2 regions of the Streptomyces sp. NPDC040545 genome follow, and region 1 is predicted to be linked to the other one. Evidence: riboswitches for the same ligand, from Rfam matches in the RefSeq annotation. Region 1 holds a riboswitch; the other holds the start of a gene.
What was found. A riboswitch is a leader RNA that binds a small molecule or an ion and turns the genes downstream of it on or off. The one in region 1 is predicted to bind glycine.
Positions count from the first base shown of each region.

Region 2: another riboswitch for glycine. It lies ahead of gcvT (glycine cleavage system aminomethyltransferase GcvT); the one in region 1 lies ahead of gcvP (aminomethyl-transferring glycine dehydrogenase).

Region 1 is NZ_JBVIWA010000021.1:526-15,580, forward strand. Features, by position in the region: gene ACZ573_RS30910 (CDP-alcohol phosphatidyltransferase family protein) at 1-237, shown strand, start outside; gene ACZ573_RS30915 (sugar phosphate nucleotidyltransferase) at 338-2,833, shown strand; gene ACZ573_RS30920 (DUF881 domain-containing protein) at 2,944-3,852, shown strand; gene ACZ573_RS30925 (small basic family protein) at 3,849-4,181, shown strand; gene ACZ573_RS30930 (DUF881 domain-containing protein) at 4,187-5,158, shown strand; gene ACZ573_RS30935 (FHA domain-containing protein) at 5,244-6,191, shown strand; gene ftsR (transcriptional regulator FtsR) at 6,211-6,984, shown strand; gene ACZ573_RS30945 (bifunctional nuclease family protein) at 7,036-7,509, shown strand; gene ACZ573_RS30950 (MerR family transcriptional regulator) at 7,690-8,328, shown strand; gene ACZ573_RS30955 (DNA polymerase IV) at 8,372-9,844, shown strand; gene ACZ573_RS30960 (PRC-barrel domain-containing protein) at 9,841-10,206, opposite strand; glycine riboswitch at 10,319-10,417, shown strand; gene gcvP (aminomethyl-transferring glycine dehydrogenase) at 10,613-13,507, shown strand; gene ACZ573_RS30970 (DUF5999 family protein) at 13,631-13,819, opposite strand; gene ACZ573_RS30975 (hypothetical protein) at 14,081-14,701, opposite strand.
Region 2 is NZ_JBVIWA010000001.1:936,093-951,147, forward strand. Features, by position in the region: gene ACZ573_RS04460 (enoyl-CoA hydratase/isomerase family protein) at 1-458, shown strand, start outside; gene ACZ573_RS04465 (ATP-binding protein) at 715-1,227, shown strand; gene ACZ573_RS04470 (polysaccharide deacetylase family protein) at 1,591-2,382, shown strand; gene ACZ573_RS04475 (YncE family protein) at 2,379-3,566, shown strand; gene ACZ573_RS04480 (cytochrome P450) at 3,647-4,600, opposite strand; gene ACZ573_RS04485 (hypothetical protein) at 4,719-4,883, opposite strand; gene ACZ573_RS04490 (tRNA-dependent cyclodipeptide synthase) at 4,864-5,622, opposite strand; gene ACZ573_RS04495 (EF-hand domain-containing protein) at 5,879-6,091, shown strand; gene ACZ573_RS04500 (PadR family transcriptional regulator) at 6,179-6,727, opposite strand; gene ACZ573_RS04505 (flavodoxin family protein) at 6,839-7,552, shown strand; gene ACZ573_RS04510 (dihydrofolate reductase family protein) at 7,605-8,249, shown strand; gene ACZ573_RS04515 (AMIN-like domain-containing (lipo)protein) at 8,306-8,812, opposite strand; gene ACZ573_RS04520 (L-serine ammonia-lyase) at 8,976-10,358, opposite strand; gene glyA (serine hydroxymethyltransferase) at 10,697-11,953, opposite strand; gene gcvH (glycine cleavage system protein GcvH) at 11,971-12,354, opposite strand; gene gcvT (glycine cleavage system aminomethyltransferase GcvT) at 12,456-13,571, opposite strand; glycine riboswitch at 13,747-13,850, opposite strand; gene ACZ573_RS04540 (AAA family ATPase) at 14,057-14,713, shown strand; gene ACZ573_RS04545 (enhanced serine sensitivity protein SseB) at 14,865-15,055, shown strand, end outside.

The DNA.
Region 1 (15,055 bases):
CGCCGTCACGGATATCCGCCGCCGCAGGTCAACTTCCTCGGCAAGGCCGCCACCTTCAACCTGATGTACGCGTTTCCCTTGCTGCTGCTCAGTGACGGAAGCGGCTGGTTGGCCTGGTTGGCCGCAGTTTTCGGATGGGCGTTCGCTGTATGGGGTACAACCCTCTATTGGTGGGCAGGAATCCTTTACGTGGTTCAAGTCCGCCGTCTGGTGAAGGCTGATACCACGGCCGATTGAGCCCGCCCGGCGCCGGATGACGCGGAGGAGTTGCGAAGTCACCGACCGAGACGGGCGAAGGTCGGCACGACTGTCGTCTCCCAAGGAGGACTCTTCCGACATGAAGGCCGTCGTGATGGCCGGTGGCGAGGGCACGCGTCTTCGCCCCATGACCTCGAGCATGCCCAAGCCGCTCCTGCCGGTGGCCAACCGGCCGATCATGGAGCATGTGCTCCGGCTGCTCAAGCGGCATGGGCTCAACGAGACCGTGGTCACCGTGCAGTTCCTGGCGTCACTCGTCAAGAACTATTTCGGGGATGGCGAAGAGCTCGGAATGGAGCTCACCTACGCCCATGAGGAGAAGCCACTCGGGACCGCCGGCAGTGTGAAGAATGCCGAGGAGGCCCTGAAGGACGATGCCTTCGTCGTCATTTCCGGCGATGCGCTCACCGACTTCGACCTCACCGATCTGATCCGCTTCCACAAGGAGAAGGGCGCCCTCGTCACGGTGTGCCTGACCCGGGTGCCGAACCCGCTGGAATTCGGCATCACGATCGTGGACGAGGAAGGCAAGGTCGAGCGGTTCCTGGAGAAGCCGACCTGGGGGCAGGTGTTCTCGGACACCGTCAACACCGGCATCTACGTCATGGAGCCGGAGGTCTTCGACTACGTGGATCCGGACGTCTCCGTCGACTGGTCCGGGGATGTCTTCCCACAGCTGATGAAGGAAGGCCGGCCCATCTTCGGCTATGTCGCCGAGGGCTACTGGGAGGACGTGGGCACACACGAGAGCTACGTCAAGGCGCAGGCCGACGTGCTCGAGGGCAAGGTCCAGATCGAGATGGACGGCTTCGAGATCTCCCCCGGGGTCTGGATCGCCGAAGGGGCCGAGGTGAGCCCCGACGCGGTGCTGCGCGGACCGCTGTACATCGGCGACTACGCCAAGGTCGAGGCCGGCGCGGAGATCCGCGAGCACACCGTCATCGGGTCGAACGTCGTCGTGAAGAGCGGAGCCTTCCTGCACCGGGCCGTCGTCCACGACAACGTGTACATCGGGCCCCACAGCAATCTCCGCGGCTGCGTCATCGGCAAGAACACCGACATCATGCGGGCCGCGCGGATCGAGGACGGGGCCGTCATCGGCGACGAGTGCCTCGTCGGTGAGGAATCGATCGTCCAGGGGAACGTACGGGTCTACCCCTTCAAGACCATCGAGGCCGGCGCCTTCGTCAACGAGTCGGTGATCTGGGAGTCCCGCGGCCAGGCGCACCTGTTCGGCGCGCGCGGGGTCTCCGGGATCCTGAACGTGGAGATCACTCCCGAGGTGGTGGTCCGGCTCGCCGGCGCGTACGCCACGACCCTGAAGAAGGGGGCGACCGTCACCACGGCCCGTGACCACTCGCGAGGCGCCAGGGCGCTCAAGCGTGCCGTGATCTCCGCGCTCCAGGCCAGCGCCATCAACGTACGGGACCTGGAGAACGTACCGCTGCCCGTGGCGCGGCAGCAGACCGCGCGCGGCAGCGCCGGCGGGATCGTGCTGCGGACCTCGCCGGGTGTGCCGGACTCCGTGGACATCATGTTCCTGGACGAGCGGGGAGCGGACCTCTCGCTTCAGGGGCAGCGCAAGCTGGACCGGGTCTACGCGCGCCAGGAGTACCGGCGGGCGTTCCCAGGGGAGATCGGAGACCTGCAGTTCCCGGGCAGTGTCTTCGACGCCTACACCGGCTCGCTGCTGCGGCGGGTGGACACCACCGGAATCGCCGACGCCGGGCTCAAGGTGGTCGTGGACGCCTCGAACGGAAGTGCGGGGCTCGTGCTGCCCAGCCTGCTGGGCCGGCTCGGTGTGGACGCGCTGACGATCAATCCAGGGCTCGACGAGTCCCGGCCGACGGAGACCCGGGAGTCCCGGCGGGCCGGGCTGGTGCGGCTGGGGGAGATCGTGGCCTCGGCGCGGGCGGCCTTCGGCGTGCGGTTCGACCCGGTGGGCGAGCGGATCTCGCTGGTCGACGAGCGCGGGCGGATCATCGAGGACGACCGCGCGCTGCTGGTGATGCTCGACCTGGTGGCCGCGGAGAAGCGCAGCGGCAAGGTCGCGCTGCCGGTGACCACGACGAGGGTGGCCGAGCAGGTGGCGGCCTACCACGGCACGCAGGTCGAGTGGACGACGACCTCGCCCGACGACCTGACCCGGGTGGGGCGCGCGGAGAACACCATCTTCGGTGGAGACGGCCGGGGCGGCTTCATCGTTCCGGAGTTCGGCAGCGTCTTCGACGGTTCGGCGGCCTTCGTGCAGCTGCTCGGGCTGGTGGCCCGTACGCAGCTCACGCTGAGCCAGATCGACGCCCGGATTCCGCGGGCCCACGTCCTCAAGCGGGACGTCTCGACGCCGTGGGCGGTGAAGGGGCTCGTCATGCGGCGGGTCGTGGAGGTGGCCGGCGACCGGCAGGTCGACACCACCGACGGGGTGCGGGTGGTCGAGGCCGACGGACGGTGGGCGCTGGTCCTGCCGGACCCGGCGGAAGCGGTCACCCACCTGTGGGCCGAAGGTCCCGACGACGCCTCCGCGCAGGCCCTGCTCGACGAGTGGGCGGGCGTCGTGGAGAGCGCCGGGCAGTGAGCGCCGGACGTGCGATGACGTAGGCGGAAGTCCGGTGGTCCGGGTACGGGGAGTTCCGGCCCGGCCCACCGGATGGACGCATTGGGTGACTGCGCTGCCGACATGCGACGATGTGCGGCATGTCGCAGCCGCCCCACAACCGGACTCCGGCGTCTCATGTGCCCGCGCGCCCGGACGCTTCCATGTCGCTGCTGACGCACGTGATGGACCACAGTCTCGACGAGGGCTACGCGGAGGCCTCGGCCCGGCGCGAGGCGGAGGGCACGGCGGGTCTGCCGCGGACCCTCAAGGCCAAACTGGGGCTCGCGGCCGGGCTCGTCGTGACCGCCATGGTCGTCACGCTGGGTGCGGCCGAGGCGCGGATAGCGGCGCCGGTGCTGGCCAAGGAGCGTCAGGAACTGATCGACCGGGTGGAGCGGGCGGATGACCGCGTGCACGGCCTGGAGCGTGACGTCGACCGCCTCAGGACCGATGTCGCGGCGCGCCAGCGTGCGGCGCTGAAGCAGCCCGGCGGGGGTCAGGGCGAGCTCGTGGCCCTGCTCGCGGGTGCCACGGAGGTCCGCGGGCCGGGGATCAAACTGGTGGTGGACGACGCGAAGGGCGCCTCGTCGGGCGGCGGTGGCAAGCCGCGCGAGAGCTCCGGTTTCTCGGACACCGGCCGTCTTCGGGACCGGGACATGCAGAAGATCGTCAACGGGCTCTGGCAGTCCGGGGCGGAGGCCGTCTCCATCAATGGACAGCGGCTGACGCAACTGTCGGCGATCAGAGCCGCGGGTGACGCGATACTGGTCGACAACAGGCCGCTGGTGCCGCCGTACGAAGTGCTGGCGGTGGGGGACAAGAAGCGGCTCGGCACGGCCTTCCAGGACTCGGCGGACGGACAGTACCTGCACGTGCTGCAGGAGAGCTACGGGATCCGTTACGCCCTGTCCCCGGCGGACGACCTGCGGCTGCCGGCCGCGTCGAGTCTGACCGTACGTACAGCTACACCGGCAGAGCAGCAGAAGGGTGCATCGTGATCGCGGTACTGGGCCTCTTGGCCGGAGTGGTGGCCGGACTTCTGGTCCGGCCCGAAGTGCCGGCCGTGGTGGAGCCATATCTGCCGATCGCCGTGGTGGCCGCGCTGGACGCGGTGTTCGGCGGCCTCCGCGCGATGCTGGACGGCATCTTCGTGGACAAGGTCTTCGTGGTGTCGTTCCTCTCGAACGTGGTCGTGGCCGCCCTGATCGTCTTCCTCGGTGACAAGCTCGGGGTCGGCTCGCAGCTGTCCACGGGTGTGGTCGTGGTCCTCGGTATCCGCATCTTCTCCAACGCCGCGGCCATCCGCCGGCACGTGTTCCGGGCGTGAGGCCGATGAGTACGAACGACAGCCCTGAGGAGCCGGGAGGCGCGGGCCGTCCGCCGGAGCCCCCGAATTCTCCCGAGTCCTCGAAATCTCCCGAGCCTCGGAAGTCTCCCGAGCCTCCGAAGTCTCCTGAGCCCCAGGAGTCTCCGGAGTCCCTGCGGCCTCCGCAGTCCTCGGAACCCCCGCAGCCGCCTCGGCCTGCGCAGCCCTCGCAGCCGCCGGAGCCGTCGGAGGCGGTCGAGGAGGCGCCGGGGCAGCCCGAGGAGACCGGCCGGCAGCGGCTCGCGGCCGGGCTGTGGCCGCCGCGGGTGAGCCGGGCCCAACTGATCGTGGCGCTGCTGCTGTTCGTCCTGGGGCTGGGTCTGGCGATCCAGGTCCGCTCCAACAGCGACTCCAGCGCGCTGCGCGGAGCCCGCCAGGAGGACCTCGTACGGATCCTCGACGAGCTCGACGGGCGGACCAAGCGCCTGGAGGACGAGAAGCAGCAGCTGGAGGACCAGCGCAAGGAGCTGGAGAACAGCTCCAACCAGGCCGAGGAGGCCCGCAGGCAGACCGTCGAGAAGGAACGCCAACTCGGCATCCTGGCCGGTACGGTGGCAGCCCAGGGGCCCGGCATCACGCTGAAGATCACGGATCCCACGGGTCAGGTGCAGTCCGACCAGCTGCTGGACACGCTTCAGGAGCTGCGGGCGGCCGGGGCCGAGGCGATTCAGATCAACGGTGTGCGCATCGTGGCGGGCTCGTACTTCTCGGACGAGAACGGCGGGGTCGCCATCGACGGTAAGAAGATCACACAACCCTATGAGTTCAAGGTGATCGGCAAGCCCCAGGATCTGGAGCCCGCGCTGAACATTCCGGGCGGTGTCGTCCAGACGCTGGAGAAGGAGCAGGCCACCGTCGCCGTCACACGGTCGGCGAAGATCGTTGTGGATGCCTTGCGGGCTGCGAAGCAGCCTGACTACGCTCGGTCGTCATCGTGATGAATCGGAGTGATGAGTGGAGCGTCCCACGCGGGCTGATGCCTGCGGGGGGTCGGCGCACCGAAGTCGCGGTGCGTGGTGGAAACTGTCTGGTGGTTACGGACGTTGTGAGAATGTCCGGGTCGGCAGGTGTCTGCATTCGGAGTTCGTCCTGCCCCACGGGCGGGTCTGTTTAGGTCAAGGGGAATCGCCCGTGAAGTTGTTTGAGAAGTTGTTCGGCAAGAAGAACCGTGAGGAAGGCGGCGCGGCACGGCACCGCGCCGGGCACGGCGATGTGGAAGGGCAGGGCGACCGGCCGCTCTTCCGCGACGAGGTCGCCGGAGCGGGTGAGGTTTCCGGTGCCCCCGGCGCGTCGGCTGTTGACCCTGCTGGTACCGGACGCATAGGTTTCGGTGAACCATCAACCTCAAGTGCGGGTGGAGGGTTTGCCCCCGACCCGTATGCCACCAATGCATCCGCGGGGCATCCGCGGCGCGAGGAGCCGTCCATGTCGGCCGAGCAGATTTGCAGCAGGTGCGGACACCGCAGCGATGCGGCCAGTCGGTTCTGCTCGAACTGCGGTGCGCCGCTGCGGGCGGGTCTGACGCCGGAGCGTGCCTCGGAGACCACGTCCACGATCTCGATCTCGGGCCTCGAGGCCTACGAGGCCGAGGTGTCGGGACAACCGCACGTGTCGTCCTCCTCGCTGTCCCCCGAGGCGCAGGCCGCGGTGGAAGCGCTGCCCCCCGGTTCCGCTCTGCTCATCGTGCGGCGCGGTCCCAACTCCGGGAGCCGTTTCCTGCTGGACGGTGAGCTGACCACGGCCGGCCGCCACCCGCAGAGCGACATCTTCCTGGACGACGTCACCGTCTCCCGGCGCCATGTCGAGTTCCGCAGGAGCCAGGAGGGTGGCTTCACCGTCGCCGATGTCGGCAGCCTCAACGGCACGTACGTGAACCGTGAACCGATCGACTCCGTCGCCCTGCAGAACGGCGACGAGGTGCAGATCGGCAAGTACCGGCTGGTCTTCTACGCGAGCCTGCGGGGCATCTGACCCTTTTAGGGAAGGTTCCATGCTGCGTACCCCGACCGGCGGTGCCCCGCGAAGTGGCACCGCCGGCACCGCCGGCCCGGCCGGGCGGCTGGTGAGCATCGGCACGGTGCTCGCCACGCTGCGTGACGAGTTCCCCGAAGTCACCATCTCGAAGATCCGTTTTCTGGAGGCGGAGGGGCTCGTCGAGCCCCGGCGCACACCTTCGGGATACCGCAAGTTCAGCACCGAGGACGTGGAGCGGCTCGCTCGGATCCTGCGTCTGCAGCGTGACCACTACCTGCCGCTGAAGGTCATTCGCGAGCAGCTCGACGCGCTCGCCCGCGGGGAGCAGATCCGCATCCCGGCGCCCACCGCGCACGGGGACTCCGCCGACCCCGCCGGACCGGCGGCCGTCTACGGCGAAGTGGGACGGGAACGGGCCACCGTGGCCCGGGTGGGCCGGGCCGAGCTCCTCGCGGCCGCCGGGGTGGACGAGGTACAGCTGGTCGAGTGGGAGTCGTACGGGCTGCTGGCCGAGGGCACGGACGGCGGATTCGACGCCGAGGCGGTCACGGTGGCCCGGCTGGTGGCCGACCTGGGCCGTTTCGGGCTGGAGCCGCGGCACCTGCGTGCGATGAAGGCCGCCGCGGACCGCGAGGCGGGGCTGGTGGAGCAGGTCGTGGCACCGCTGCGCCGACACCGCAACCCGCAGACCAGGGCTCATGCGGAGGCCACCCTCAAGGAGCTCGCGGGGCTTTCCGTACGGCTCCACGAGGCGCTCGTACAGACCGCTCTCGGGGTCCGGCTGCCCTGAGGTGGGGGGCCCGACTACCCAAACCTGCCGAGCAGGTCCTAGGGTTGCTGTGTGAACGAGCTCGACGTTGTGGGTGTCCGGGTGGAAATGCCCTCCAACCAACCGATCGTGCTCCTGCGTGAAGTGGGAGGCGACCGGTACCTCCCCATCTGGATCGGTCCAGGGGAGGCGACCGCCATTGCCTTCGCGCAGCAGGGGATGGCCCCTGCCCGACCGCTGACGCACGACCTGTTCAAGGACGTGCTGGAGGCGATCGGCGAGGAGCTCACCGAGGTCCGGATCACGGATCTGCGGGAGGGCGTCTTCTACGCGGAGCTCGTCTTCGCCAGCGGGGTCGAGGTGAGTGCGCGTCCTTCCGACGCCATAGCCCTCGCCCTGCGGACGGGGACGCCGATCTACGGCAGTGACGGCGTGCTGGACGACGCCGGAATCGCCATTCCGGACGAGCAGGAGGACGAGGTGGAGAAGTTCCGCGAGTTCCTCGACCAGATCTCACCGGAGGACTTCGGCACCGGCCCGCAATGAGGTGTCGGCCGCGTCGCCCTCGGGGATCTTCAGGCCATTCGATTAGCCTTTCCCCCTAAAGGGATACGGGAAACCACTCTCAGGGTGATTATCACTCGGCGTGCCGAGTGTGGCGATCGTTGACGCACCCCTGGTGACTGCCTACCTTCAAGGTGGGCAGGTCAAGGACGGAGGGTCGGCGTGAGGATCACGGGCGACGGTACGACCGGGGGCACCCCCGCACGGAGTGAGGCTGGGCCGTACCCGCTGCGCGGCGGTGCGGTCGGGTCCGCGCGCCGTCAGCCGGAGTCGACGCCGGTCGGACCGGTGGGCGCGGACCCGGAGCCCGAGCAGATCGGATACCGCGGGCCGACGGCCTGCGCCGCGGCCGGCATCACCTACCGGCAGCTCGACTACTGGGCCCGGACCGGGCTGGTGGAGCCCAGCGTGCGGGCCGCCTATGGGGCGGGGACGCAGCGGCTCTACAGCTTCCGCGACGTCGTGGTCCTCAAGACCGTCAAGCGCTTCCTGGACACCGGGGTGGCGCTGCAGAACATCCGCACGGCGGTCCAGCACCTGCAGGACCGCGGGTTCTCGGACCTCGAACGGATGACGCTGATGAGCGACGGTGCCACCGTGTACGAGTGCACCTCGCCGGACCAGGTCGTGAGCCTGCTCCAGGGCGGGCAGGGCGTCTTCGGCATCGCCGTGGGCGTGGTGTGGCGCGACGTCGAGAGCGCGCTGTCGCAGCTGCACGGGGAGCGCGTGGACACGGGCGAGACCCTGGTGCGGCACAACCCGACGGACGAGCTGGCCGCCCGCCGCAACCGGGCCGTCTGACCCGGACCGGGGGATTGTCAGTGGCGTAGGGCAGCATCGGGCTGTGAGAGCCGCGCCGACCATCCTGCACCTGGACATGGACGCCTTCTACGCCTCCGTGGAGCAGGCGTCGAAGCCGAGCCTGCGGGGCAAGGCCGTCATCGTCGGCGGCCTCGGGCCGCGCGGGGTCGTCGCCACGGCCTCGTACGAGGCCAGGCGGTTCGGGGTGCACTCCGCGATGCCGATGGGGCAGGCGCGGCGGCTCTGCCCGAACGGCGCGTACCTGATCCCCCGCTTCACCCTCTACCGCCAGGTCAGCGACGTGGTGATGGCCATGCTCCGGGAACTGTCGCCCCTGGTGGAGCCCCTGAGCCTGGACGAGGCCTTCGTGGACCTGGAGGCGGGCGGGGTGGCCTTCGACTCGCGCAGCGCGCGGGAGACGGGGGAGCGGCTGCGGGCCGGCATCCGGGCCGCCACGGGGCTCAGCGGGTCGGTGGGGCTGGCCGGGTCGAAGATGCTGGCCAAGGTGGCCTCCGAGGAGGCCAAGCCGGCCGGCCTGCTGCTGATCGAGCCGGGGACGGAGCGCGAGCTGCTCGCGCCGATGTCGGTACGGACGCTGCCCGGGGTGGGGCCGGCCACGGGCGAGCACCTGCGCCGGGCCGGGATCACCACGGTGGGGGAACTGGCGGAGGCCGGGGAGGACGAGCTGGTCCGGATGGTCGGCCGCTCGGCCGGTGCCGGGCTGTACCGGATGGCGCTCGGGCTGGACGACCGGCCGGTGGTCGCGGAGCGGGACGCGAAGTCGGTGTCCGTCGAGGACACCTTCGACGTGGACCTGCACGACCGGGTACGGATCCGCGGCGAGGTGCAGCGGCTCGCCGACCGGTGCGTGCAGCGGCTGCGGGACTCGGGGCACTCGGGGCGCACGATCGTGCTCAAGGTCAGGCGGTACGACTTCTCCACGCTGACCCGGTCCGAGACCCTGCGGGGGCCCACGGACGACCCGGCGGTGGTGCGTGAGGCGGCGGCGCGGCTGCTGGAGGGCGTGGACACCACGGGTGGGGTGCGGCTGCTGGGAGTGGGGGTGAGCGGGCTGGCGGACTACACGCAGGAGGACCTGTTCGCGCAGTCGCTCGCCGCTGAGCCGGACGGGGCGGCCGGGACCGGCGGCTCGGACAGGACGGACAGGACGGACGGGACCGACGGCGCGGAGCGGACGGACGGGGCCGGCGGGGTTGCGGTGGCGGCCGGTGCCGCCGAGGCGGCGGCCGAGGGCGCCCAGGAGGCCGCTGGGCCGCCCGGAGAGCCGGAGCAGGCCCCCGAACGGCGCTGGGCGGCCGGGAGCGACGTACGGCATGCCGTGTACGGCCCCGGATGGGTGCAGGGCAGCGGGGTCGGGCGGGTGACCGTGCGGTTCGAGCAGCCCGGATCGGAGCCCGGCCGGGTGCGGACCTTCCGGGTGGACGATCCCGAGCTGGAGCCGTCCGATCCGCTGCCGCTGGTGGGGGACGGCCCAAGTCCGAAAGGGGCGGCCTAGCTCTCGTCGCCCGCCAGGCGGCCGAAGTCGCGGTTGATGTCCGACGGCAGGGTCGTGTCCAGGCCGTAGTGGTGGTAGAGCTGCAGCTCCTGTTCGGGGGAGAGGTGGCGCCCGACACCGAAGTCCGGGGCGTCCCTGATGAGGGCGCGTTCGAAGGGCACCCGCAGGGTGTCGCCCACCAGCTCGCTCGGCTCCAGCGGGACGAAGGCGTCCCGGCTGAAGAGCCCCGTCCGGACCGCGGCCCACTCCGGGACGCCCGTGGCGTCGTCGAGGTAGACCTCGTCGATCGTGCCGATCTTGGTGCCATTGCGGTCGAACGCCTTGCGGCCGATCAGGCTGCGCGGATCGATGTCGGTCTGCACGGTCCCTCCAAAAGGTCGCAACTGCTCCGTAATGACTACAGAAGTGCATATCCGCAGCGGAGGCCACTCGGGGAGGGGCCAGATCCTCGCTGGTACGCTGGTGAACGGCTGTCGACCCTGTGCGGGAGAGTCCTCCGAGTGAGCAAGACGGAGGCGCCGAAGGAGCAAATCCTCCCCGGAATCTCTCAGGCATACGTACCGCACGGACGAGGCCACTCTGGAAAGCAGGGCGGGTACCGGGCGCGCAGTGCCGGTCCCCCTCCTCACCGACGGTGAAAGCCGGATCTCTCGGGAGACCCCCGTGATTCCGGTGAAACTCTCAGGTGCAGATGACAGAGGGGGAGGCCGTCCGGGTGCCCGCGCCGTGGTGCCCCTCGCAGGTCATACGACCAGGAGGCCTCCGTACATGACCGCCAACCGCATTCCGCTCTCCCAGCTGGAGCGAGGCATCCCCTTCGAACAGCGCCACATCGGCCCGGATGCCGAGGCGCAGGCGAAGATGCTCGCCCAGGTGGGCTACGGCTCCCTGGACGAACTGACCGCTGCCGCGGTCCCGGATGTGATCAAGACCGCCGAGGCGCTCGACCTGCCCGAGGCACGTACCGAGGCCGAGGTGCTGGCCGAGCTGCGCTCGCTCGCCGACCGCAACCAGGTCCTCACCCCGATGATCGGTCTCGGCTACTACGGGACCTTCACGCCGCCGGTGATCCTCCGCAACGTCATGGAGAACCCGGCCTGGTACACGGCGTACACGCCTTACCAGCCGGAGATCTCCCAGGGCCGCCTCGAAGCGCTCCTGAACTTCCAGACGGTCGTCGCCGAGCTGACCGGGCTGCCGACCTCGGGCGCCTCGCTGCTCGACGAGGGCACCGCGGCCGCCGAGGCCATGACCCTGGCGCGACGCGTGGGCAAGTCCAAGGGCAACGTCTTCCTGGTGGACGCCGACGCGCTGCCGCAGACCATCGCCGTCATCGAAACCCGCGCCGAGCCGATCGGCATCGAGGTCGTCGTCGCCGACCTCTCCGCCGGCATCCCGGCCGAGGTCGCCGAGCGCGGCATCTACGGTGTCCTGGTCCAGTACCCGGGTGCCTCCGGTGCCGTCCGGGACATCAAGCCGGTCATCGACCAGGCGCACGAGCTCGGCGCCGTCGTCGCAGTCGCCGCGGACCTGCTCGCGCTGACCCTGCTCACCTCCCCGGGTGCGCTCGGCGCGGACATCGCCGTCGGCACCACCCAGCGCTTCGGCGTCCCGATGGGCTTCGGCGGACCGCACGCCGGTTACATGGCCGTCCAGGACAAGCACGCCCGCTCCCTGCCCGGCCGCCTCGTCGGTGTCTCCGTGGACGCGGACGGCAACAAGGCGTACCGCCTCGCGCTGCAGACCCGTGAGCAGCACATCCGCCGTGAGAAGGCCACCAGCAACATCTGTACCGCGCAGGTGCTGCTCGCCGTCATGGCCGGCATGTACGCCGTCTACCACGGCCCGGACGGCCTGCGGACGATCGCGAGCCGCACCCACCGCTACGCCACCCTGCTCGCCGCCGGTCTGACGGCCGGCGGGATCGAGATCGTGCACGGCTCGTACTTCGACACGATCACCGCCCGCGTGCCGGGCCGTGCCGCCGAGGTCGTCGCCGCTGCCCGCGAGGGCGGGGTCAATCTGTTCCAGGTCGACGCCGACCTCGTCTCCGTCGCCTGCGACGAGACCACCCTGCGCGCCGACATCGAGGCCGTCTGGGCCGCCTTCGGTGTCCCCGGCTCCGCCGCGAATATCGAGGCGCTGGACGCGACCACGGCCGACACGCTGCCCGAGGGCCTGCTGCGCTCGGACGCGTACCTGACGCACCCGGTCTTCCACCAGCACCGCTCCGAGACCGCGATGCTGCGCTACCTGCGCAAGCTCTCGGACAAGGACTACGCGCTGGACCGCGGCATGATCCCGCTGGGCTCCTGCACCATGAAGCTCAACGCGACCACCGAGATGGAGCCGGTGACCTGGCCCGAATTCGGTCAGCTGCACCCCTTCGCGCCGGTGGAGCAGGCCGAGGGCTACCTCACGCTCATCAACGAGCTGGAGGAACGTCTCTGCGAGGTGACCGGCTACGACAAGGTCTCCATCCAGCCGAACGCCGGCTCCCAGGGTGAGCTCGCCGGCCTGCTGGCCGTCCGCGCCTACCACCGGGCCAACGGCGACGAGCAGCGCACCGTCTGCCTGATCCCGTCCTCCGCGCACGGCACCAATGCCGCCAGCGCCGTGATGGCCGGCATGAAGGTCGTCGTCGTCAAGACCGCCGACGACGGCGAGGTGGACGCGGCCGACCTGCGCGCCAAGATCGAGCAGCACCGCGACGAGCTCGCCGTGCTGATGATCACGTACCCCTCCACGCACGGTGTGTTCGAGGAGCACGTCGCCGACATCTGCGCCCAGGTGCACGAGGCCGGCGGCCAGGTCTACGTCGACGGAGCCAACCTGAACGCCCTGGTGGGCCTGGCCAAGCCGGGTCACTTCGGCGGCGACGTCTCGCACCTGAACCTGCACAAGACCTTCTGCATCCCGCACGGCGGCGGCGGTCCGGGCGTCGGCCCGGTCGGTGTCCGGGCCCACCTGGCCCCGTACCTGCCGAACCACCCGCTCCAGCCGACCGCGGGCCCGGAGACGGGCGTCGGCCCGATCTCGGCCGCTCCGTGGGGTTCGGCGGGCATCCTGCCGATCTCGTGGTCGTACGTGCGCCTGATGGGCGGCGAGGGCCTCAAGCGCGCCACCCAGGTGGCGGTGCTCGGCGCCAACTACATCGCCAAGCGCCTGGAGCCGCACTACCCGGTGCTCTACACCGGCCCGGGCAACCTGGTCGCGCACGAGTGCATCATCGACCTGCGGCCGCTGTCGAAGGCCACGGGCGTGAGCGTGGACGACATCGCCAAGCGCCTGATCGACTACGGCTTCCACGCGCCGACCATGTCCTTCCCGGTCGCAGGCACGCTGATGATCGAGCCGACGGAGTCCGAGGACCTCGCCGAGATCGACCGCTTCTGCGACGCGATGATCGCCATCCGCGGCGAGATCGAGCGGGTCGCGGGCGGCGAGTGGCCGGTGGACGACAACCCGCTGGCGAACTCCCCGCACACCGCGGCGGCGCTGGGCGGCGAGTGGAACCACCCGTACACCCGCGACGAGGCCGTCTTCCCGGGCGGGGTCTCTGCCGCCGAGAAGTACTGGCCGCCGGTGCGCCGCATCGACGGTGCGTTCGGTGACCGGAACCTGGTGTGCTCCTGCCCGCCGCTGGACGAGTACGACGCCTGAGGTGTTCCGCGTCGTACGGGCGCCGTATGACGGTCGTACGACATGAACAAGGGGCCGGTCCGGGAGACTCTCCCGGACCGGCCCCTTCGCCGTTCGTCACGGCCGGCCGGACAGCTCGATCGCCTAGGCCGCCGCGAGCGGGCGGTGCGGGGCGATGATCTGGCCGTCCGGCAGCAGTTCACCGGTGTCCTCGAAGAGCAGGACACCATTGCACAGCAGGCTCCAGCCCTGCTCCGGGTGGTTGGCCACCGGGCGTGCGGCCTCCCGGTCGGCGGATTCGGCTGACGGGCAGGCTGGCTGGTGCTGGCACATGGATGCGTTCTTTCGCTGCGGTGTGGTCTGTGTGCTACGGCTCGATGCGTGATTCATGGCCGTCCCCCTGGGTCATCCCCGCACCCGCGGGGAGCGTGTCATCAGTCTTCCCCCATGACAGCCGCTTCGCAGGTATTTCCCGGCAGCTGTCCTCACAGATTGATGACGCATCACTCGTGCGGGCGGTTCAGGTCAACTCCCCTGTCATTTCGGATGGTTCGCGACTGGCCCGGGTGGACTAGGCCGAGTGGGTGATTCGGGTCAGGCGGCGGGCGCGGCCAGGGAGGGGGGCGCCGCCGTCGGCGCCGGGGTCAGCCGGCGGGTCAGTACGGGCAGCAGCTCGGAGACCGGATGCGGCCGGTACGCGGCGATGCCGGGCGGGGCCGGGGCCAGGGGCACCAGCAGGTCCTCGCCGGCCGGCAGCCCGGCGGCGGCGTCCGCGCCCACCGCCCCGTGCAGCCACAGGGTCAGCATGTAGAGCTCCGGGACCGACAGCAGCCGGGGCTGGTAGCCGGTGGTGAGGGATTCCGCCTGGCGCAGGGCGCGTTCGGTGGCCGCGACATAGGGGCCCTCGAAGAAATGGGAGAAGACCCAGCCGTCGGCGGTCAGCCGGGTGTCGGCCGCCGCGATGTAGCGGTCCCCGCTGCGGATCAGGAACCGCCAGCCCGTGAGCCGGCTGCGCGGCGGCCTGCCGCCGGCCGCGAGGTTGGACATGCCCAGCCGGTCGAGGACGTGGACCGGAAGCGGGAGTTCGGGGGTGAGCGGCCCCTGGTTCGCGCGCAGGGCCGGGGTGTGCGCCTCGTGGACGGCGGTGGGGGAACCGAGTGCCGCGAGGACGCTGCGCAGGGCGGGCGCGGGAGCCGGAGGGACATGCAGCGGCATGGTGGGTCGCCTCTCACTTGGGAGACCGGTGGAACGGGGGCAGGTGCGGACTCGCATTCTGGGGCCAGAGGGGGGCCGAGGGGCAATGGCCGCGCGCCAACTCTCTGCCTCGTTTGCGGAGTTTATACGACATGTGTTCACGCAGTGTTTCGGCTAGCTGTCCCGCCTATTGCCGGCAAGGCGCTTACCGGACCCGCTGACATGGCATTCATGCCGCATGCACGCGAACATGTCGCGCTGACCTCGGAGGTTACCGGACGGGGGCTCGGCTGGAAAGCGTCGGTTATCCGAACGAGGCAAAGTCTAAGCGGAATTTGCATACCGCGACTTGCCACGTGAATGTGCCGAAGCGCC
Region 2 (15,055 bases), on a different contig from region 1:
TGGGCGGCGGGTGCGAGCTCGCGCTGTGTGCCGACTACCGGATCGCCGCCGACGACGCCAAGCTCGGCCAGCCCGAGATCCTGCTCGGCCTGATCCCGGGCGCGGGCGGCACCCAGCGGCTGTCCCGGCTGGTCGGACCGTCGAAGGCCAAGGACCTGATCTTCACCGGGCGGATGGTCAAGGCCGACGAGGCGCTGTCCCTCGGCCTGGTCGACCGGGTGGTGCCGGCCGCCGAGGTGTACGCGCAGGCGCACGCCTGGGCCGCCAAGCTGGCGCAGGGTCCGGCGATCGCGCTGCGCGCCGCCAAGGAGTGCGTGGACGCGGGTCTGGAGACCGACATCGACACCGGTCTCACCATCGAACGCAACTGGTTCGCGGGCCTGTTCGCCACCGAGGACCGTGAGCGCGGGATGCGCAGCTTCGTCGAAGAGGGCCCGGGCAAGGCGAAGTTCGTCTGAGCCGGAACCTCGCCCGAGGACCCCTGGTCCTCCCTGCGGGTGGATTAGCCAGGCCTTAAGGCAGCCTTAAGGAGAATGAGTGATCCACTCGCTGTGATCGCTTCCGTGCGATGCGTCACCGCAGGTCAAGGTAGGCGCCAGGGCACTCCGATTGCCTCCCGCATATGACAGGACACCCCCTTGGAGTGGTTGAATCCGGGGGGTGTTTTCCTGTGGAACGGCCCGGGAGGGCGGGTCGGCCGTCCATGATGGGTGCATGGCGGGCCTGGAGGGTGTGGAACAGCCGCGGCAGCGCGGCAGCGCTTCGGCGGTGCGGCTCACGGCGGCTGTTGAGGACGAACAAGGCCTCAAAGCACTGGAGTTGTACGGTAATCCGGCCGAGGCCGAAGTGACGCTGCCGTCCATGCCGGAGTCGGCGAGCACCGCGCGCCGGCTCACCCAGTGCGTGGTGGTCCGCCTCTGGGGCCTCTCGCCGCAGATCGCCGAGCATGCCGTCCTGCTGGTCTCGGAGCTCGTGGGCAACGCGGTCCGGCACACCGGGGCCCGCTCCTTCGGCTTACGCATGCTGCGCCGTCGCGGCTGGATCCGGGTGGAGGTGCGCGATCCCTCGCGCGGACTGCCCTGCCTGATGCCGGTCCACGAGATGGACACCACCGGCCGGGGTCTCTTCCTCGTCGACAAGCTGTCCGACCGCTGGGGCGCGGACCTGCTGCCGCGCGGGAAGATCACCTGGTTCGAGATGCGGGTCGCCGACCGCCAGAACGCCTGAAGCCCCCGTGCGCCGAGTGGGGCGGTGTGGGGGCTTCATGGGTGCGCCGAGGATCTAAGGGGGTGTGATCCTCGGCGTGGCGACTTCGCTCGGGTCAATGGGAAGTCGTGGTTCCGACTATGGCAGACGAGGGCCCGAACGCCAAAAGTCCCTACTTGGACATAAGTGGGCAAATCATAAGACTTTCTAGCTAAATCCTAGGTGAGGTGGGCCACTCACCTCGTAATCTATGAATAAGTATCGACTGCTCTGTGTGAATCGTTGATCACATAGCGACCCGACCACCCGGTTGGCCTCTTTTGGCGACCGTCTTGAATTGGGTCAATCATTACCTTCCGGGTCATCCACCCCTTAAATGGGCAGGTGCTCTCACAACCAGGCCGCCGCGCGGCCCTGCGTGCGGCCGCTCTCGGGACGGCCGGCGCCGCCGCGGCCGGCCTCACCGCCGCCTGCGGACCGGGTCGGCCCGCCACCGCGCCCTCCGGGCCGCCGCCGGGTCCGGCCCGGCCGGCACAGGCGGCTCCGGCGGCCGCCCCGCGCCGGTTCGCCGGGCAGCCCGTCGAGATCGGTCACGGTCCGCGCGACCGCCCCCGCGTCGCCCTCACCTTCCACGGCAACGGGGACCCCGCCATCGCCCGGGCGGTGCTGGCCGCGGCCGAGAAGGGGGGTGCGCGGGTCACCGTACTGGCCGTCGGAAGCTGGCTCGACGCACACCCGGAACTGGCCCGGCGCATCCTCGACGGCGGTCACGAGCTCGGCAACCACACCCAGCGCCACCTCGCGATCAACGGCATGCCCGAGGCGGAGGCCTACGCCGAGATCACCGGCTGCGCCCAGCGGCTCAAGCGGCTCACCGGATCCATCGGCACCTGGTTCCGGCCCTCCCAGACCCAGTACGCGACCCCCCTGGTCCAGAAACTGGCCCAGCGGGCGGGCTACCCGCACGTCCTCTCGTACGACGTGGACTCCCTCGACTTCACCTCGCCCGGCGCCGCGGCCGTCATCCGCACCGTCATCGGGACGATCCGGCCCGGATCGGTGGTGAGCCTGCACTTCGGCTACGCGGACACGGTCGACGCGATGCCTCCCCTCCTCGAAGAACTCGCGCGCCGCGAACTGCGCGCGGTGACCACCACGGAGCTGCTGACCCCATGACGACCACCCGCCTTCCCCGGACTGCCGGCGTGCTGCTGGCAGGTCTGGTCCTCGCCGCCCTGGCCGGCTGCGGATCAGCCGGCAAGGAACCCGCCGAGGCGCTCGGCACCAAGGGCCCGGCCAAGCCCGTCAAGGCCGCGCCGGCCGCCCCGCCCGGTCTGCCCGGCATGCCGCCCGTGCTCGATCCGGACGACGTCTACGCGGCGGACCGGCCGAACAAGCTCTCCCCCGTGGTCAAGGACTTCCCGTCCCGCGTCTACGTGCCGAACACCAACTCCAACACGGTGTCCGTCATCGACCCGACGACCTACCAGGTCATCGACACCATCCCGGTCGGGGTCCAGCCCCAGCACGTGGTCCCCTCCTGGGACCTGAAGACCCTGTGGGTCAACAACAACCGCGGTCACACCCTCACCCCGATCAACCCGGCCACCGGCGAGGCCGGAAAGCCGGTCGAGGTGCACGACCCGTACAACCTGTACTTCACGCCGAACGGCAAGTACGCCATCGTCATGGCCTCGATGGACAAGGAGCTCGTCTTCCGCGATCCGCACACCATGGACCGGGTGAAGACGGTGCCCGTGACCTGCTACGGGGTCAACCACGCCGACTTCTCCGCCGACGGGCGCTACTTCATCGTGAGCTGCGAGTTCTCCGGCGAACTCCTCAAGGTCGACACCGAGCGCATGGAGGTCGTCGGCCAGCAGAAGCTGCCGTTCGAGGGTGCCATGCCGCAGGACGTCAAGGTCTCCCCCGACGGGAAGACCTTCTACGTCGCGGACATGATGGCGCACGGCATGTGGGTGCTCAGCGGGGACAAGTTCGAGACCCCCAAACTGCTGCCCACCGGGAAGGGCTGCCACGGCCTCTACGTGAGCCGCGACTCCAAGGAGATGTACGTCTCCAACCGGGGTGAGGGCACCGTCTCGGTCTTCAACTTCCCCGAGAACAAGCTCACCAAGAAGTGGACGCTGCCGGACGGCGGCAGCCCCGACATGGGCGGGGTCTCCGCCGACGGCAAGGTGCTGTGGCTGTCGGGCCGTTACAACTCCGAGGTCTACGCCCTCGACACGCGGACCGGCAAGCAGATCGCCCGGATCCCGGTGGGCGGCGGCCCGCACGGACTCGCCGTGTACCCGCAGCCCGGCCGCTACTCCCTCGGCCACACCGGCATCTTCCGCTAGGCCGTCAGGGCGGTACGCAGCGGTGCCCCGGAAGCTCGCACAGCTCCCGGGACACCGCGGTCCACGCGCCGGACCACGGGCTACCAGGCGACCGGAAGCCGCTCCGGAAGCCGCTTGATGAAGCCCGTACGCCAGACGAGGTTCTCGGCGGGCACCGCGAGCCGCAGCCCGGGCAGCCGGTCGACCAGCACCTCCAGTGCGATCTCGGCATGGGCCCGGCCCAGCGCGGACGCCGGACAGAAGTGCCGGCCGGCACCGAAGGCGAGGTGGGGGTTGGCGCTCTCGCGCTCCAGGTCCAGCTCGTCCGGACGCTCGAAGGCCTCCGGGTCGAAGTTGGCCCCCTCCAGGAGGACGAGGACGAGCTGACCCTCCTTCACCAGCACGTCACCGACCTGGATGTCCGCCAGGGCGATGCGCGGCAGGCCGTCGCCGACGGACAGGTTCCAGCGCAGCAGCTCCTCCACCGCCCCGGCCGTGCGCTCAGGGTGCCGGCGCAGGTACCCGATCAGCTCGGGCCGCTGGAGCAGTGCGAGCACCGCGAGCGTGAGGAACGCGGAGGTGGAGACCGCGCCCGCACCGAAGAGGGAGACGGCGACCGTCGCGAACATGTCGTCGGTCAGGTGCGACGACTGCGGGTCCGCCCCCTTCAGCCCGGCGAACCTGCCGAGGAGCCCCGTACGCTCCTCGGGGGCCAGCGCGAGCTGGTCGTTCAGCCGGCCGGCGAAGTAGCCCACATCCTTGTACCAGTTGAGGGCGGAGTCGGCGAACGGCTCGCGCGCGGTCATGAACGCGACGTCCAGGCCCGACATCAGCCGGCGCCGGTCCTCGAACGGCACCCCCAGCACCTGGCAGTGCAGCGCCGCCGAGAACGGGTCGGCGAAGCCCGCCCGGAGGTCGGCCGGGCCGCCCTCCGCCACGAGCGCGTCGACGAGCTCGCCGGCCCGGGCGCGCAGCAGGTCCCGCAGCCCCTTCTGGCGGGGGTTCAGCGCCTTCATCACGGCGTTGCGCAGTCCGGCACTGTTGATGTTGCCCATGTTGTTGACGACCTCGGGCGGGATCGTCAGCGCGTACTGCCGCGGGACCCGGCGTTCGCCGTGTCCTTGAGGCTGAAGCGCTCGTCCTCCAGGACCTGCTTGGCCAGGGCGTAGCTGCTCACCAGCCAGGCCGGGTCCCCGGTGAGGGTGCGGACCCGGGCGACCGGCGCTTCTCGTGCAGCCAGGCGCACTCCTGCGGGAGCACGTCACCGCGCCGGGAGAGCGGGAAGTCCAGGAGCGGCCGCTCCGCGCTCCCCGGGCCCTCAAGCTGCTCGACGCTCATCGGCGGTCCTTCCGGTCGGTGCGTGGTCCGCGGTGCTCCCGGGCGCGGGGGCCTCGGGCCGTACGACGGCGTACGCCTGGTTGCGGGTCGCGCGCAGGCCCCCGCCGCGTGCGAACAGGACATCGGTCAGCGGCATCCTGACGTGGTAGGCCGCCACCGAGGACGGCACGTCGAGAATGCTCGGGGTGTCCACGAAGAACGGCAGCTCGGCCGCCATGTAATCGAAACAGACGCGCAACTGCTCGGCCGTGATCGATTCACCTTCCGGCAACTTGGAGCCGACGAAATGCAGGGCCATTTCCTCGCAGCCCTTGCGGAATTCGTCGTCGGTCTCCAGAAAATGGAGGACGCGCCGGTGCAGTAGTTGGTAGACGGGGTTCGACCGGAATTCGGAAAGTGCCCGAACGCGGATCTCGGCCTGTGGGGGCCCTGACTCCGCCACGCCCTTGAGGATCCGCCGCCGGACCGCCTTGATCTCTTTTGCCGCGCGCTTCTCCGCGTGCTTCCGGGTGTGGCCGAAGGCGGCGAACATGCGGTCCACGTGGAGGTCCGCGTAGACGAAGTCGACCTGTGCGAACCGGGCCGTGGCCCATCGGGCCAGGCCGGCGACGCGGTCGGCGCTGAAATAGCTGTTTCCGGGACTGACGCCGATGAGCACGTGATCGCCGTCTTCCCAGATATGTCGGCAGGTGCGGGTGAAGGGCAGAACTTCGAATGATGCATCAGCTGTGATCATCATCTGATCGATCGCCCTTGTTGCCACTTGTCCCTGGGAGCCCTGCGCTCCTGGTGTGGCGGCAATGCCAGTACGTTATGCCGTGGCCCCGGAGTGTGACAAGTGGAATCTTGATCTGTTCGGTCGGAATTGTCGATTCCGTATTACGGGGCGGTAATTGAAATCGTTTCTGCCGCTCGAACGGGACCCGGGGCGGGCGCGGGCCGGGACGGCCGCTACCCTGAGCCGGTCAACAAGGCATCAAGAAGGAGTGGACCCAGTGGCGGACATCGAGAGCGCACGGACGACGTTCGGCAAGTTCGACGTGAACGGTGACGGCTTCGTCACGGCCGACGAGTTCAAGGCGGCCATGGCGGCCATGGGCGACCCGTTCGTCACCGGCCCCGTCGCGGACGCCGTGATCGCTTCCAAGGACGCGAACGGCGACGGCCTGCTGAGCTTCGACGAGTTCTGGGCCTCCCTGAACAAGTAGTCCCTCCGCTGCCGCCCCGCCCCGGACCGCCGGAGCGGGGCGGCAGCGTGCGTCCGCGCCGGGCGCCGGCCAACGGGCCAGGCGGCGTCAGGCCTGCGGTCCGGACATGTCCTCGACCTCGCCCAGGGCCTCCTCCAGCCAGTGCAGCCAGAACGTCTCCAGGGCGATCCCGCCGTGCAGCACGAGCCGCCGCAGCCGGTCCTCCACGGCGTCCCGCCCCGGCGGGAAGTCCTTCTCCTCGATGGCCTCGTACTGCGCGAGCTGGCGCCGGTGCAGCTCCAGATGGCGCCGCAGCTCGGGACCGAGCCCCTGCGGCCCCACGACACCCGCCGCGCGGATCCGCAGCAGCAGCGGGTCGCGCATCGGCTTGGGGTCCTGGCTCTCGCCGACCCACCGGGCCAGCTCCGCGCCGCCCGCGGGCAGCACCTCGTACTCCTTCTTCTGCCCGCGCACCGGCACCTCGGTCGGCAGCTCCCGGATCAGCCCGGACTCCTCCAGCCGCCCCAGCTCGCGGTAGATCTGCTGGTGCGTCGCCGACCAGAAGTACCCGATCGACTTGTCGAACCGCCGGGTCAGCTCCAGCCCGGACGAAGGCTTCTCCAGCAGGGCGGTGAGGATGGCGTGCGGCAGCGACATGGCGCCATCCTAGGTTTGCGGCGGCGCCGGCTCCGACGCCGCCTCCGCGGGGCGCCCCCGGACGGGCGCGGCCCGCTGGCGGCGCCGACCCGCCGTGGCGAGGCTGGGGGTGTGGCTGCCGAATACGACTACTCGGACCTGACCGCCCTCTACGTGAACTGCACGCTCAAACGCTCACCCGAGACCAGCAACACCGAGGGCTTGATCGACCGGAGCCGCAGGGTCATGGAATCGGCCGGCACCCGGACCTCCCTCATCCGCGCCGTCGACCACGACATCGCGACCGGGGTGTGGCCCGACATGACCGAACACGGCTGGGAGAGCGACCAGTGGCCGGTCCTCTACAGCCAGATCATGGACGCCGACATCCTCGTCCTGTGCGGCCCCATCTGGCTCGGCGACAACAGCTCCGTGATGAAGCAGGTCATCGAGCGGCTCTACGCCTGCTCCTCGCTGCTGAACGAGCGGGGCCAGTACGCCTACTACGGGCGGGTCGGCGGCGCACTGATCACCGGCAACGAGGACGGCGTCAAGCACTGCGCCATGAACATCCTCTACAGCCTCCAGCACCTCGGCTACGTGATTCCGCCGCAGGCCGACGCGGGCTGGATCGGCGAGGCCGGGCCCGGACCCTCCTACCTGGACCCCGGCTCGGGCGGCCCCCAGAACGACTTCACCAACCGCAACACCGCCTTCATGTCCTGGAACCTCATGCACCTGGCCGCCCTGCTCAAGCGCTCGGGCGGCATCCCGCCGCACGGCAACCAGCGCGCGCAGTGGGACGCGGGCTGCCGCTCGGACTCCCCCAACCCCGAACACCGATGAGTTCTGCGTCCCGGGGCGGTCCCATGGTGGACGACACGACCGGAGGAAGCCCGTGGAGCAACTGCTGAGAGTCCAGAACTTCACCGTTTCGCGCGACGGATTCGGTGCCGGTGAGCACCAGAGCCTCGAGCGGCCGTTCGGCCACGCCGACCCCGGCGAGCTGTTCTTCTGGGCCGGAGCCACCGCGAGCTGGCCCAACCGCACCGACCCCGGTGGGAGCCGGGGTCTCGACGACTACTTCACCCGGGACTTCACGCACAACATCGGCGCCGAGATCATGGGCCGCAACAAGTTCGGTCCCCAGCGCGGGCCCTGGGCCGACCACGAGTGGCGCGGCTGGTGGGGTGAGGAGCCCCCGTTCCACACCCCCGTGTTCGTCATGACCCACCACCCGCGTCCCTCGTTCACGCTCTCCGACACCACCTTCCACTTCGTCGACGCCGACCCGGCCACGGTCCTCGACGGGGCGCGGGAAGCCGCGCAGGGCAAGGACGTCCGGCTCGGCGGCGGGGCCACCACCATCCGTGAGTTCCTCGACGCCGATCTCGTCGACACCCTGCACGTGGCGGTCGCCCCGGTGGAGATCGGAGCGGGGGTCAGACTCTGGGAGTCCCCCGAAGAGCTGCTCGACCGGTTCCACCTCGACGTCGTGCCCAGTGCGAGCGGGGTGACGCACCACCTGTTCTGGCGCAGGTGACGGCGGCGGGGCCCGGGGCGTGTGCGACGCCCCGGGCCCGTCGGTCAGGAGTGGGTTCAGTGCGCGATGTCCACGACGAACCGCTCCGGCGCGTGCAGGGTGTAGGCGCGGTAGTAGGGCAGGGTGTCGAAGGCGGCGCCGAAGGTCACGTACCCCTCGTAGTCGCCGGTCAGGGCGATGCCCTTGAGCTTGCTGAGGTCGATCTTCTGCAGCTTGGGCCCCTGGTAGACGCTCTGCCCCGCGTCGTTGTGCGCGGCGGCGGGGTGGAGCCGGATCTCCAGGAAGTACTTTCCGGGCAGCGGCACGGGCTTGCCGGAGCCGTCGTAGACCAGGTGCGGGACGGGGGTGACGGTGACCGCGGGGGCGTAGCCCTGGAGGTCGATGACGATGCGGTCGTACGTGGGGTGCCCGGCCCAGCGGGCGTTGACGACCAGCGGGGTCGGGGCCTGGGTTGCGGTGGCGAGTGTGGTGGAGGCCGAGGCAGGTGCGGCGAAGGAGAGGCAGGCGGCGAGCAGGGCGCCGGTTGCCAGGGCCACGAACTGCCGGAGACGGGCGTGGATCATGACGTCCCCTCGATTCTCGAGAGACGGGGACCGGTGGCACTACCGAGGACGCCCTCGGGGACCGCGCGGTTCCGCTTCCGCCCGCGTCCGTTCCCGGGATCCGTGGACGGAAAAGAGGGGCCCGGCGCACGCGCCGGGCCCCTCTCGCGTCACGCGGTGCGCGTCAGCACTCGATGACGTTGACCGCGAGGCCGCCGCGGGCGGTCTCCTTGTACTTGACCTTCATGTCGGCGCCGGTCTCCTTCATGGTCTTGATGACCTTGTCGAGGGACACCTTGTGGCTGCCGTCGCCGCGCATCGCCATCCGCGCCGCGGTGACGGCCTTGACCGCCGCCATGCCGTTGCGCTCGATGCAGGGGATCTGCACCAGGCCGCCGACCGGGTCGCAGGTCAGACCGAGGTTGTGCTCCATGCCGATCTCGGCCGCGTTCTCGACCTGCTCCGGGGTGCCGCCGAGGACCTCGGCGAGGGCACCGGCCGCCATCGAGCAGGCGGAGCCCACCTCGCCCTGGCAGCCGACCTCGGCGCCGGAGATCGAGGCGTTCTCCTTGAACAGCATGCCGATCGCGCCGGCGGCGAGGAGGAAGCGGACCACGCCGTCCTCGTCCGCGCCCGGCACGAAGTTCATGTAGTAGTGGAGCACGGCGGGCAGGACGCCCGCGGCGCCGTTGGTCGGCGCGGTCACGACCCGGCCGCCGGCCGCGTTCTCCTCGTTGACCGCCATCGCGTAGATCGTCGCCCACTCGCTGCGGTGCAGCATCGGGTCGCCCTCGGTGCGCAGCTGGCGCGCCGTGGCGGCGGCCCGGCGCTTGACCCGCAGACCGCCCGGGAGGATGCCCTCACGGGACATGCCGCGCGAGACGCAGGACTGCATGACGCGCCAGATCTCCAGGAGGCCCTCGCGGATCTCCTCCTCCGTGCGCCAGGCCTTCTCGTTCTCCAGCATCAGCGAGGAGATCGACAGGCCGGTCTCGTTCGCCAGGCGCAGCATCTCGTCGCCGGAGCGGAAGGGATACTTCAGCACCGTGTCGTCGAGCTTGATCCGGTCCTCGCCGACCGCGTCCTCGTCCACGACGAAGCCGCCGCCGACCGAGTAGTAGGTCTTCTCCAGCAGCGGGGTGCCGGCGCTGTCGTACGCGAAGAGCGTCATGCCGTTCGCGTGGTACGGCAGGGAGCGCCGGCGGTGCAGGATCAGCTGGTTCGGCTCGTCGAAGGCGATCTCGTGGACATCGCCTATCTCCGCGCCCAGCAGCCGCAGCCGGCCGCTCTTGCGGATGCGCTCGACCTCGTCGTCGGCGGTCTCGACGTTCACCGTGCGGGGGGAGTGGCCCTCCAGACCGAGCAGCACCGCCTTGGGGGTGCCGTGACCGTGGCCGGTCGCGCCGAGGGATCCGAAGAGCTCGGCCCGGACGGAGGTGGTCTGGGCCAGCACGCCGTCCTTCTTCAGCCGCGTCACGAACATGCGCGCGGCCCGCATCGGACCGACCGTGTGGGAGGAGGAGGGACCGATACCGATGGAGAAGAGATCGAAGACGGAGATGGCCACGGTGGCGGACTCCCTTGTCTGCTCGTGGGGTGGGAGGGGGCAGGAGAGGAGAAGTGGATTATTCGGATTTTGTCCGGTAGACGAGCTTAACGCGGCGAAGTGAACGTCCCGGCTGCCGGACGAGGTGGGAAGGATTACGCGGACAGGTCGGCCGGGTGTCCGGGGCCGTGGGCCGGTGCGGGCCGCGGGGCGCCGTGGCCGCCGTGAGTCGCAGGGGCGGGGGCGGGGGCGGGCGCCCGCCGCGACGGGGGGAGGGGGTGTCGGGCCCCGGTCATGAGGAGGGCCCGGCCTGTGCGGGAACAAGGCCGGGCCCTCCGTGGCCGTCGGCCGGACGCCGGTTAGAGCGTCGGGTACAGCGGGAACTTCGCGGCCAGCGCGGAGACGCGAGCCTTCAGGGCCTCGCTGTCGTACGCGGGCTTCAGCGCCTGCGCGATGATCTCGGCGACCTCGGTGAAGGCCTCGGCGTCGAAACCGCGGGTGGCCAGGGCCGGCGTACCGATCCGCAGACCCGAGGTGACCATCGGCGGCCGCGGGTCGTTCGGGATGGCGTTGCGGTTGACCGTGATGCCGACCTCGTGGAGGCGGTCCTCGGCCTGCTGACCGTCCAGCTCGGAGTTGCGCAGGTCGACCAGGACCAGGTGCACGTCGGTGCCACCGGTGAGGACGTCCACGCCCACGGCCTTGACGTCGTCCTGGACCAGGCGGGCGGCGAGGATCTTCGCACCCTCCAGGGTGCGCTCCTGGCGCTCCTTGAACTCGGGCGAGGCCGCGACCTTGAAGGAGACCGCCTTGGCCGCGATCACGTGCTCCAGCGGGCCGCCCTGCTGACCCGGGAAGACCGCGGAGTTGATCTTCTTGGCCAGCTCCTGCGTCGACAGGATGACACCGCCGCGCGGACCGCCGAGGGTCTTGTGCGTGGTGGTGGTGACGACGTGGGCGTGCGGCACCGGGTTCGGGTGCAGACCGGCGGCGACCAGGCCGGCGAAGTGTGCCATGTCGACCATCAGGTACGCGCCGACCTCGTCCGCGATGCGGCGGAAGGCGGCGAAGTCCAGCTGGCGCGGGTAGGCGGACCAGCCGGCGACGATCAGCTGCGGCTTGGACTCCTTGGCGAGGCGCTCGACCTCGGCCATGTCCACCTCGCCGGTCTCGTCGACGTGGTACGGGACCACGTTGTAGAGCTTGCCGGAGAAGTTGATCTTCATGCCGTGGGTCAGGTGACCACCGTGGGCCAGGTTGAGACCCATGATCGTGTCGCCCGGCTTCAGCAGCGCGAACATCGCGGCGGCGTTGGCCTGCGCACCGGAGTGCGGCTGGACGTTCGCGGCCTCGGCGCCGAACAGCGCCTTGATGCGGTCGATCGCGATCTGCTCGACGACGTCGACGTGCTCGCAGCCACCGTAGTAACGGCGGCCGGGGTAGCCCTCGGCGTACTTGTTGGTCAGGACCGAGCCCTGGGCCTCCATGACGGCGACCGGAGCGAAGTTCTCCGACGCGATCATTTCCAGGGTGGACTGCTGGCGCGCGAGCTCGGCGTCGACGGCGGCGGCGACGTCCGGGTCGAGCTCGTGCAGAGGGGTGTTGAGAACAGACATCAGGATCCCCTGGGGTGTCAGTTGTCGGAGTGGGTGAGCGCGGCGTACTCCTCGGCGGAGAGCAGGTCGGCCGGCTCCTCCGCGATGCGCACCTTGAACAGCCAGCCACCCTCGAACGGGGCGGTGTTGACGAGCGCCGGGTCGTCCACGACGTCCTGGTTGGACTCGACGACCTCGCCGGTGACGGGGGAGTACAGGTCGCTGACCGACTTGGTCGACTCCAGCTCGCCACAGGTCTCGCCCGCGGTCACCGTGTCGCCGACCTCGGGGAGCTGGGCGTAGACGACGTCACCGAGCGCGTTGGCCGCGAACTCCGTGATGCCGACCGTCGCGACGCCGTCCTCGGCGGTCGACAGCCACTCGTGCTCCTTGCTGTAACGCAGCTGCTGGGGGTTGCTCATGACCTGATTCTCCTGGATGCGGGGGAGTGGATACGAACTGCGGTCTTGGGTACTGAGACGGCGCCGTGCGGGTTCCCGGACGGCGGACGTGGTGCGTGGGGCTACTTCTGCCGCTTGTAGAACGGCAGCGCCACAACCTCGTACGGCTCATGCGTACCGCGAATGTCGACGCCGACGCCGGACGTGCCGGGCGCGGCGTGTGCCGCGTCCACGTACGCCATCGCGATCGGCTTGCCCAGCGTCGGGGACGGGGCGCCGGAGGTGACCTCGCCGATGACCTGACCGTCGGCGACGACCGGGAACCCGGCGCGCGGGACGCGGCGGCCCTCGGCGATCAGACCGACCAGCTTGCGCGGCGGGTTCGTGGCGGCGCGCTCGGCGGCGCCCTCCAGCGCGGCGCGGCCGACGAAGTCGCCCTCCTTCTCGAACTTCACGACCCGGCCCAGGCCCGCGTCGAACGGGGTGAGGGAGGTGGTCAGCTCGTGCCCGTACAGCGGCATGCCCGCTTCCAGGCGCAGGGTGTCGCGGCAGGACAGGCCGGCCGGGACCAGGCCGACGCCCTCGCCGGCCTTGGTCAGCGCCTGCCACAGCTCCACGGCGTGCTCGGGGGCGACGAACAGCTCGAAGCCGTCCTCGCCCGTGTAGCCGGTGCGCGCGATCAGCGCGGGCACGCCGGCGACGGTGCCCGGCAGGCCGGCGTAGTACTTCAGGCCGTCCAGGTCGGCGTCGGTCAGGGACGCCAGGATGCCGGGGGACTCCGGGCCCTGCACGGCGAGCAGCGCGTACGCGTCGCGGTCGTCGCGGACCACGGCGGCGAAGCCGGCGGCGCGCTCGGTGAGGGCGTCCAGGACGACCTGGGCGTTGGAGGCGTTGGCGACGACCATGTACTCGGTCTCGCCGAGGCGGTAGACGATCAGGTCGTCGACGATCCCGCCGTCCTCCTGGCAGATGTGCGTGTAGCGGGCGCGGCCGACGCCGACAGTGGAAATGTTGCCGACCAGCGCGTAGTCCAGGGCCTTGACGGCCTCGGGGCCGGTCAGCGTGATCTCGCCCATGTGGGACAGGTCGAAGAGACCGGCCTTGGTGCGTACGGCGTTGTGCTCGTCGCGCTCGCTGGCGTACCGCAGCGGCATGTCCCAGCCCGCGAAATCGGTCATGGTCGCACCGAGCGAGCGGTGCAGCGCATCGAGGGCGGTCAGGCGGGGGGCAGTGCTCATGGGTGTGGCTCCCGGGTCCCAGGGCATCGACATGACATGACGAGGACGTTCCTCCCCATCTGTCATCGGAACCTGAGAGGTTCGCCGAGAGTTCCGCCGATCAGCAGATCGCCGGTTCTTCTCATCGACTTGCACCTTGGGTGGAGCTGCGCAGCAGCTCGCTTTTCAGATCTGCCTCATCCACGCGGTACGGGGCCTGAGAGATTCAAGGGAGGTTCTTGCTCCTTCGGCGCCCGCGCACGGCCTTGCGGCGTGCCGGGACTCTCCCGCGCGGATTCAAGCGGCCGGTATGCAGTTGGTCCAGATGGCGCACATCATTGCACGCCATGCCCGAGATCGGGCGGCGGGGTCCGAAAGTTCGTACGGCCCTCCGAAGGGCCGGACCGGAACCGGGGCCGCCGGATTACCGTCTCTTTACACTCAGTGGGCAAGGGTCCTGGTGACCCGATTCGGGGGAGGCGAACACTGTGCGGAGATTCGGAGTGGTGACGACGACGGGAACCGTGGAGGCGGTACCCGCGCAGCGCGGCGCGCGCGGGCGCGGCCGGGCGGCCGACACCGGCCTCGGCCTCGTACGCGACCTGCGCGGACCGGCCGGGCGCGCCCCCCGCCGGCTCGGCTTCGCGGACGGGGACATCGTCGTGGTGTCCGGCCTGCCCGGCGGCGGCAAGAGCACGCTGATCAAGCGGGCGGCCGCCGAGGGCGGGGCCGTGGACTCCCAGGACACCCGTGAGCGCTGGGAGCGCCGCATGCCTGCGGCACTGCCGTACGCGGTGTACCGGCCGCTGGTGCGCGCCGCGCACTACTGGGGGCTGTGGCGGATCCTGCGCTCCGGGGCCTCCGTCGTCGTCCACGACTGCGGTACGCAGGCCTGGGTACGCGGCCTGCTCGCGGCCGCCGCGCGCCGCCGGGGCCGGGCGCTGCACCTGCTCCTGCTGGACAGCAGCCCCGAGGAGGCCCTCTCCGGTCAGGCCGCGCGCGGCCGCCGGGTCTCCGCCTACGCCTTCGCCCGCCACCGCGGCGCGGTGACCCGGCTGCTCCGCGACGCCGAAGCGGGCCGGCCGCCCGCGGGCTGCGCCTCGGCGACCCTGCTGGACCGGGCCTCGGCCGCGACGGTTACCCGTATAGCCTTCACCGCCTGACCGGATCAAGCCCCGCCGGCGTTCGGGGCGCGGGGTTCGGGGCGGAGCCCCGGTCTTTTCGGCGCCGGCCGAACCCCGGCGGAGCGGCCGCGCGCGGGGCCGGTACCCTGCGGGGCGACACGCGCGGGAAACAAGACAGAGGCAGGGGCAGATGCAGGGCAGCGGCTGGCCGGGGAATGAGCTGGAGCAGGTGCTCGGAGCGGCACTCGGGCAGCCGGACGCCGGGGGGCGGATCCTGGAGGTCCTCGGGCGCAGCCAGGTCTGGGTCCCCCTGCCGGGCGGGGGCGCCCCGACGACGGCCGGCCTCGACCTGCCCACCATGGACATCGGCGGGGCGGCGTA